Regions from separate parts of the Effusibacillus consociatus genome, predicted to be linked through region 1. Evidence: a T-box and tRNA genes for the amino acid it is inferred to sense, from the RefSeq annotation. Region 1 holds a T-box; the other holds one or more tRNA genes.
The links. A T-box is a leader RNA that pairs with one kind of tRNA and senses whether it is charged. The one in region 1 lies ahead of ACFO8Q_RS11340 (glycine--tRNA ligase), so its partner is inferred to be a tRNA-Gly.
Positions count from the first base shown of each region.

Region 2: it encodes a tRNA-Gly, which carries the amino acid that the T-box ahead of ACFO8Q_RS11340 (glycine--tRNA ligase) is inferred to sense. The anticodon was not compared.

Region 1 is NZ_JBHSHC010000093.1:84,912-88,296, reverse strand. Features, by position in the region: gene ACFO8Q_RS11345 (DeoR/GlpR family DNA-binding transcription regulator) at 1-285, opposite strand, end outside; gene ACFO8Q_RS11340 (glycine--tRNA ligase) at 471-1,841, opposite strand; T-box leader at 1,918-2,092, opposite strand; gene recO (DNA repair protein RecO) at 2,143-2,892, opposite strand; gene ACFO8Q_RS11330 (YqzL family protein) at 2,960-3,097, opposite strand; gene era (GTPase Era) at 3,293-3,385, opposite strand, start outside.
Region 2 is NZ_JBHSHC010000149.1:38,189-41,573, forward strand. Features, by position in the region: gene ACFO8Q_RS21490 (hypothetical protein) at 707-979, opposite strand; tRNA gene ACFO8Q_RS21495 (tRNA-Gly) at 1,290-1,363, opposite strand; tRNA gene ACFO8Q_RS21500 (tRNA-Ser) at 1,418-1,509, opposite strand; tRNA gene ACFO8Q_RS21505 (tRNA-Pro) at 1,519-1,595, opposite strand; tRNA gene ACFO8Q_RS21510 (tRNA-Leu) at 1,665-1,741, opposite strand; tRNA gene ACFO8Q_RS21515 (tRNA-Leu) at 2,023-2,109, opposite strand; tRNA gene ACFO8Q_RS21520 (tRNA-Gln) at 2,181-2,255, opposite strand; tRNA gene ACFO8Q_RS21525 (tRNA-Met) at 2,264-2,340, opposite strand; tRNA gene ACFO8Q_RS21530 (tRNA-Tyr) at 2,412-2,496, opposite strand; tRNA gene ACFO8Q_RS21535 (tRNA-Thr) at 2,500-2,575, opposite strand; tRNA gene ACFO8Q_RS21540 (tRNA-Phe) at 2,587-2,662, opposite strand; tRNA gene ACFO8Q_RS21545 (tRNA-Asp) at 2,679-2,755, opposite strand; tRNA gene ACFO8Q_RS21550 (tRNA-Met) at 2,761-2,836, opposite strand; tRNA gene ACFO8Q_RS21555 (tRNA-Val) at 2,866-2,941, opposite strand; tRNA gene ACFO8Q_RS21560 (tRNA-Glu) at 3,038-3,114, opposite strand; tRNA gene ACFO8Q_RS21565 (tRNA-Thr) at 3,156-3,231, opposite strand; tRNA gene ACFO8Q_RS21570 (tRNA-Asn) at 3,237-3,311, opposite strand; tRNA gene ACFO8Q_RS21575 (tRNA-Ala) at 3,321-3,385, opposite strand, start outside.

The DNA of each region.
Region 1 (3,385 bases):
ATCGCCTTCTTCGATAAATTCAATCGCCTTTCTTGCAATCGCTTGCTTTTCTTTTAGAAACTTGTCTTCCTTCTCCACAAACGTGGGCTCGAAATTCACACTTTGTAAAGAAACGGCACCGCCATGCGTTCTTCGCAACAGCTTCGCTTCTTCCAATTCTTTCAAATCACGGCGTATTGTAGCCTCTGAGACCTCAAAAGACTGACATAGTTCCTGCACAGAAGCTCTCGAGTGCTGTTGAACGTATTCAAGAATTTTAATCTTTCGTTCTTCGCCATATAACATAGGGATCCCTCATATTGAAGAGTAGGTTGATCAACTCTGATCAAGAAACGATCGTTTATGATTATTTATGATCGATTTTGATTATAGTTGATATTATTTAAAAATTCAATGGGCAATTTTTGCAAAAGAAAAACCGGGGTCAAATGGCCCGGTTCGATATGCATCCCTAATTCCTGTCGTGCTATTTAAAACTTCACTTTCTCCAACAAGTAATCTTTCAATTCGCTGATCGGCATCCGCACCTGCTCCATCGAATCCCGCTCCCTAACCGTAACCTGACCGTCGGTTTGGGAATCGAAGTCATAGGTGATGCAGAAAGGTGTGCCGATTTCATCCTGGCGCCGGTACCGTTTCCCGATCGACCCGGATTCGTCAAAGTCGCAGTTGAATTCCGCCGACAGAATTTCATAAATCTTGATCGCGTCATCCGACAGTTTCTTGGAAAGCGGCAGAATTGCTGCTTTGACAGGAGCAAGGGCGGGATGGAAGCGAAGAACCGTCCGCTTATCCCCCTCACCGAGATCTTCTTCCTCGTAGGCATCTATCAGGAATGCCAAAGTGACCCGGTCTGCTCCCAACGAAGGTTCAATGCAATACGGAACGTATTTCTCGTTTGTTTCCGGATCCAAGTAATGGAAATCTTCACCGGAGTGTTCCATATGACGTTTCAGGTCAAAATCGGTCCGATCAGCAATTCCCCACAATTCCCCCCAACCAAACGGAAACTTGTACTCAATGTCAGTTGTCGCGTTGCTGTAATGGGACAGCTCTTCTGTAGTGTGATCACGCAATCTGATGTTTTGCTCTGTCATCCCAAGGCCGAGCAGCCAGCTGTAACAGAATTCACGCCAGTACTCAAACCACTTAAGGTCTTCTCCTGGCTTGCAGAAGAATTCAAGTTCCATCTGTTCGAATTCACGAGTCCGGAACGTGAAGTTACCAGGCGTGATTTCATTCCGGAAGCTTTTTCCGATCTGCGCAATTCCGAATGGCACTTTCTTTCTCATGGTGCGCTGCACGTTTTTGAAATTGACGAAAATTCCCTGGGCAGTCTCCGGACGCAAGAAAATTTCGTTGGCAGAAGATTCGGTTACGCCCTGGAAAGTTTTAAACATCAGGTTGAATTGACGAATCTCTGTAAAATCTTTCGCTCCGCAATCCGGACAAGCAATATCGTGCTCTTGGATCAAACGTGCCATCTGATCGAACGACAAGCCATCGACAATCAGCTCAATCCCTTTTTCAGCAAGCGCTCCCTCAATCAATTTGTCCGCACGGTGACGGGCTTTGCAATTTTTGCAGTCGATCATCGGGTCGTTAAAGTTCCCCACGTGCCCGGAAGCTACCCACGTTTGCGGGTTCATCAAGATTGCGGAATCGAGTCCCACATTGTACGGAGATTCCTGGATAAACTTTTTCCACCAAGCTTTTTTCACATTGTTCTTTAATTCTACGCCGAGCGGGCCATAATCCCAAGTGTTTGCCAAACCTCCGTAAATTTCAGAACCTGGAAAGATAAAGCCTCGATGCTTCGCCAATGCGACGATTTGATCCATAGTAACTCTTTGTTCACTCATTGATCCCACTCTCCAAAGTAAAAATAATAAAAACTCCCGTCCCGCATCCGAAAATGCAAGGGACGAGAGTTGGTCTCCCGCGGTTCCACCCTGATTGGCGTTCAGAACGCCCACCTTAGTTTGAAAAAGGCTCCAGACCGCCCTTCATGAACCGTCCATACCGGGCTCACACCATCCCCGGCTCGCTTGTATGGCAATCATTCACTACTCCTGTCCTTCACAGCCTGTATATGCAACTGTTGGCAAAAATCATAACAAAGGATGCATGCAAAGTCAATTCCTAAAGACCGTATCGATTCAATTGATCGAGAAATTGCCTCGATTTAAGATAAATTCCGCCCTGTTCCTCAAGATACTGGCGAAGAATTTTATCCAGCTGGTGTTTCACATCCTCACCAATGCTTATATTCCCCAACCTTGCGGGATCAATTATTTGAAACAGCCGCATCAGTTTTAACGCAGCCGGTTTTAACCGGACAGCATAGGGATCGGAATCATGACACTGTTGACAAAGCGGTCCGCCCTGCCGAATTGAAAATCGGATCACACTGTCGATTGATTTTCCGCAAAAGCTGCACTGCTCCAAGTTGGGTTGAATACCTGCAGCATACAGCATCTTCGTCTCGAAGATCCTTAACAGAACATCCGGATCTTTTCCCTCTGCCAGGTAGTGCAGCATATGTAAAAGAAACTGAAACGCACCGGGATACGGGATGCGTTCTTCCAGCACGCGATCCGTGAGTTCCGTCATACAAGCCGCATAGGTTGATAAAAAAATATCTTCCCTGATTGGACGAAACGGGTTGATCACATCCGCATGGGAAACGGAAAACATACCGGAATTCCCGCCAAATAACAACCAGTGTCCGTGAACAAACGGTTGTGAAACGGAGACCAAGCGGGATTGCGGTTTGTTGGCTCCTTTGGCGAGAACGGCTATTTTTCCATATTTAGCTGTCAATACGGTGACAATCTTGTTCGTTTCCCCGTAATCTATCGCCCGAAGTACAATACCTTCCGTCTTGTCCAAAGGCTGGATTCCTCATTTCTTCTCAATCTTCCGGAGATTGTATTCGGGATCCGTCACGGAAACTCCTTTACTCCTCTTCTGTAAAATCTTCCTCACTTCGACCGGCTGAGACTTCCTGCAAACCGTTAGCCTCGGATTCCTTGTACAAAAGATAAGCATCGATCTCACCTGTAGCACAAAAATAGCGCCACAAAAAGTCTCGCATCAAGCTCATCCTTTCTGTTTGCGAATCCCCACCAGTTTTGTATGGGGGTCCCCATACGAGAGTTGAGAGCTTTCGCCCTTCGGGTACCCGTCAAAGAAGTGTGACCTTGACGGTTTCGTATCGAGTGTAAGGTTAGATTCTACGGAAGCTGTCTGCTCTATACTATGGAATACTTACCAGTAACGACAACAGGCTCTATTCTGTGTCGGAAAACCCGAAATTACGCAGCATTATCTCCTTATTTCGCCAATCTTCTTTTACTTTCACCCAAAGTTCCAGATACGCTTT
Region 2 (3,385 bases), on a different contig from region 1:
GCTAAAATTTACCTTTTCGCCATAACTGGGGTAAAAATATACAAACCCCGTATTCTCCAAATCACAAGACCGAGTGAAAAAGATACTCGGACCGAATGGAGCGCACTCTCGAAACCGAGCGTAACTACATCCCTTCCCTAGATTGGGCTTGGAGTTTTGCAATAACAATGCTCTCAGATGATCTTCTTGGAACTCCTTAAAGAACTTGCCACTCGTTCTTGATTGACTAAAATGCAGTCCCGTTATGATCTCAGGATCAACTTCCCCTTTTGCAAAAAGTGAAGACCAGGACATAGCCCTGATCTTTACACCAACTACCCCCGAGATTTTTTCAAAACCATTGACGATATGCACTCCACATGTCCAGAAAACGTTCTTCGTCACAAGAATCTTCGGCACTAAGGAAACCGTATACGGGTAATGAAGGCCGTATCCCTATTTCAAGCATTTTGCTCAAGCGAATCGATCTTATGGATCTTCTTATTTACATGGATTGTAATCGTACCTTTGAACCCTGGAATAGTGGAATCAAGAATGGTTTTTAATGTGTAGGTAATCTCCTGTATAAATCGTCGTTTTTTTCCGATAAGTAGACCTCTTTCGCCTGAGGGCTGGAAACCTCGTAGTCTGAAAGGCTCTTTTTCAATCCCGTTTGGCTGTAGCAAAGTTCTGATTAATTGTAAGGACGGTCTCCACTGCATCGAGATCACGTTGTAACCCTGCAACATACTACCTTTTCAATGATTCCAAACACCGTTCTCGCAACAAACACTGCAAACTCACGTATTTCTCTTTCTGACTCTTCCGTATACTCCTTTTCAAGCAAATGAACAATTTCAAATTTCTCAGGCGGGACTATTTCTCGTAATCGGCTTAGGATATCCGTACATTCAGACCTTACTGTTTTAAACTCGGGCTGCTGTCTGTAGAAATCGTCAACCAATTTGTCCGCCAACAATTGAATCGCTACGTTCCGCATCAAATCCTCCCCCCTTGTGAGTGAGAGGATACCTCTCTTCCCCCCTATGCTGCAAGCATAAGTTCAGACCTGTTGACTTGCATGATCCAATCTACAAACGATAACAAAAAAGGAACCGATCTTTATATCGATCCCTGGTTACAACAGAGGGGGAGGGTTTGACATCTTATTAAAATGCTGGATATCTGGATATGTAACTTATACAAACGCAAAAGATATACCTTTTGCCGTACCTAGCCATTCCGTGTTCCTCACGCAGAATCACGTTAAGGTTTCGCTTACTACGACATAAGTATACCCCTATAGTTTCTGGAGCGGGCGATGGGAATCGAACCCACGCGACCAGCTTGGAAGGCTGGAGTTCTACCATTGAACTACGCCCGCGCACATTTATCTGGTCTACACAATTTCCCATCACTAGTAGGAATAAGTGCATACTGGCGGAGAGAAAGGGATTCGAACCCTTGAGACGCTGTTAACGCCTACACGATTTCCAATCGTGCTCCTTCGACCAACTCGGACATCTCTCCAAAATAAAATGGTCGGAATGCAGGGATTCGAACCCTGGACCTCACGCTCCCGAAGCGTGCGCGCTACCAAGCTGCGCTACATTCCGACATCCCCTACATTTTTGGATTTATTGGTGAAGACAAATTCTTAACGGAGACTATAAACATTGGTTGTGTGGTGCCGGAGGTGGGACTCGAACCCACAAAATCGCGATTTTGAGTCGCGCACGTATGCCAATTCCATCACTCCGGCAATATCAAAATATTCACTTGACTCCTCGTCCCTGTCGAGGTAATCTCGACTCACCAACCACGTCAAACTCTACCGCGTACCTACCAAACAAAAACGCAGCAGGTGAATTGAGGTTGGTTATTAGGAGGATGTGCGTAATCTTACCGCCAAAAGCGCGGTAACCTTTTCGGAGAATCTGCACGGGGATAGGCTTCATTGGCACTCGGTACGTACAATTTCGATTGCACACAATTTTGAGTCGTGCACGTATGCCAATTCCATCACTCCGGCATTAATTAAATTGGTGCGGTCGAGAGGACTTGAACCTCCACGAGCTTGCGCCCACAAGAACCTGAATCTTGCGCGTCTGCCAATTCCGCCACGACCGCAATTCAACCCCACAAAGTGAAGCAAAGCTTCACAGTTAATTCCGAGTACTTTGCGGGGACCCCGGAAAACTTGGCTGGGGTACTAGGATTCGAACCTAGGTATGACGGAGTCAAAGTCCGTTGCCTTACCGCTTGGCGATACCCCACCGGTAAATGGTGGCTCGAGGCAGAGTCGAACTGCCGACCTACGGGTTATGAATCCGTCGCTCTCACCAACTGAGCTATCGAGCCAGCTTGCGCACGAATGCGCTGATGTCGATGTTGCGACACGGATGTCGCGTCTTTATCGACGACATGAATTGTGGTGGAGGGAGAAGGATTCGAACCTTCGAAGGCGAAGCCAACGGATTTACAGTCCGCCCCATTTGGCCACTTTGGTATCCCTCCGCATGGAGCCACCTGCCGGAATCGAACCGGCGACCTCATCATTACGAGTGATGCGCACTACCGACTGTGCTAAGGTGGCATCACTACCAGTGGTGGCTCGGGACGGAATCGAACCGCCGACACGAGGATTTTCAGTCCTCTGCTCTACCGACTGAGCTACCGAGCCAAACAAACAATAATAGTGGCGGAGCTGACGGGATTCGAACCCGCGGTCTCCCGCGTGACAGGCGGGCATGTTAGGCCACTACACCACAGCTCCATTGTTGGTTGCGGGGACAGGACTTGAACCTGCGACCTTCGGGTTATGAGCCCGACGAGCTACCAACTGCTCCACCCCGCGATAGTACCTCATTTGCTCAATGAGGTGAATGGTGGAGGCTGACGGGATCGAACCGCCGACCCTCTGCTTGTAAGGCAGATGCTCTCCCAGCTGAGCTAAGCCTCCGGATACGGGCCCATCAAAGTGAAGCGAAGCGTTGCAGCAACACCGAGTACTTTGATGGGGACCCGGAAAATCACCAGAAAGATTCCGAGCTTTATATGGTGACGCGTACGGGATTCGAACCCGTGAATGCCGCCTTGAAAGGGCGGTGAGTTAAGCCGCTTCTCCAACGCGCCGAAGGAGTATGTCCACCATCATCACGATGGAGGGATTTCTCTGGAGCTTCCAACCAGAATCGAACTGGTGACCTCATCCTTACCATGGATGCGCTCTGCCGACTGAGCTATGGAAGCATGGATGGCTCCTCGAGTAGGGTTCGAACCTACGACCCTCCGGTTAACAGCCGGATGCTCTACCGCTGAGCTATCGAGGAACGATCAACTGGTGGAGATAAGCGGATTCGAACCGCTGACCCCCTGCTTGCAAGGCAGGTGCTCTACCAACTGA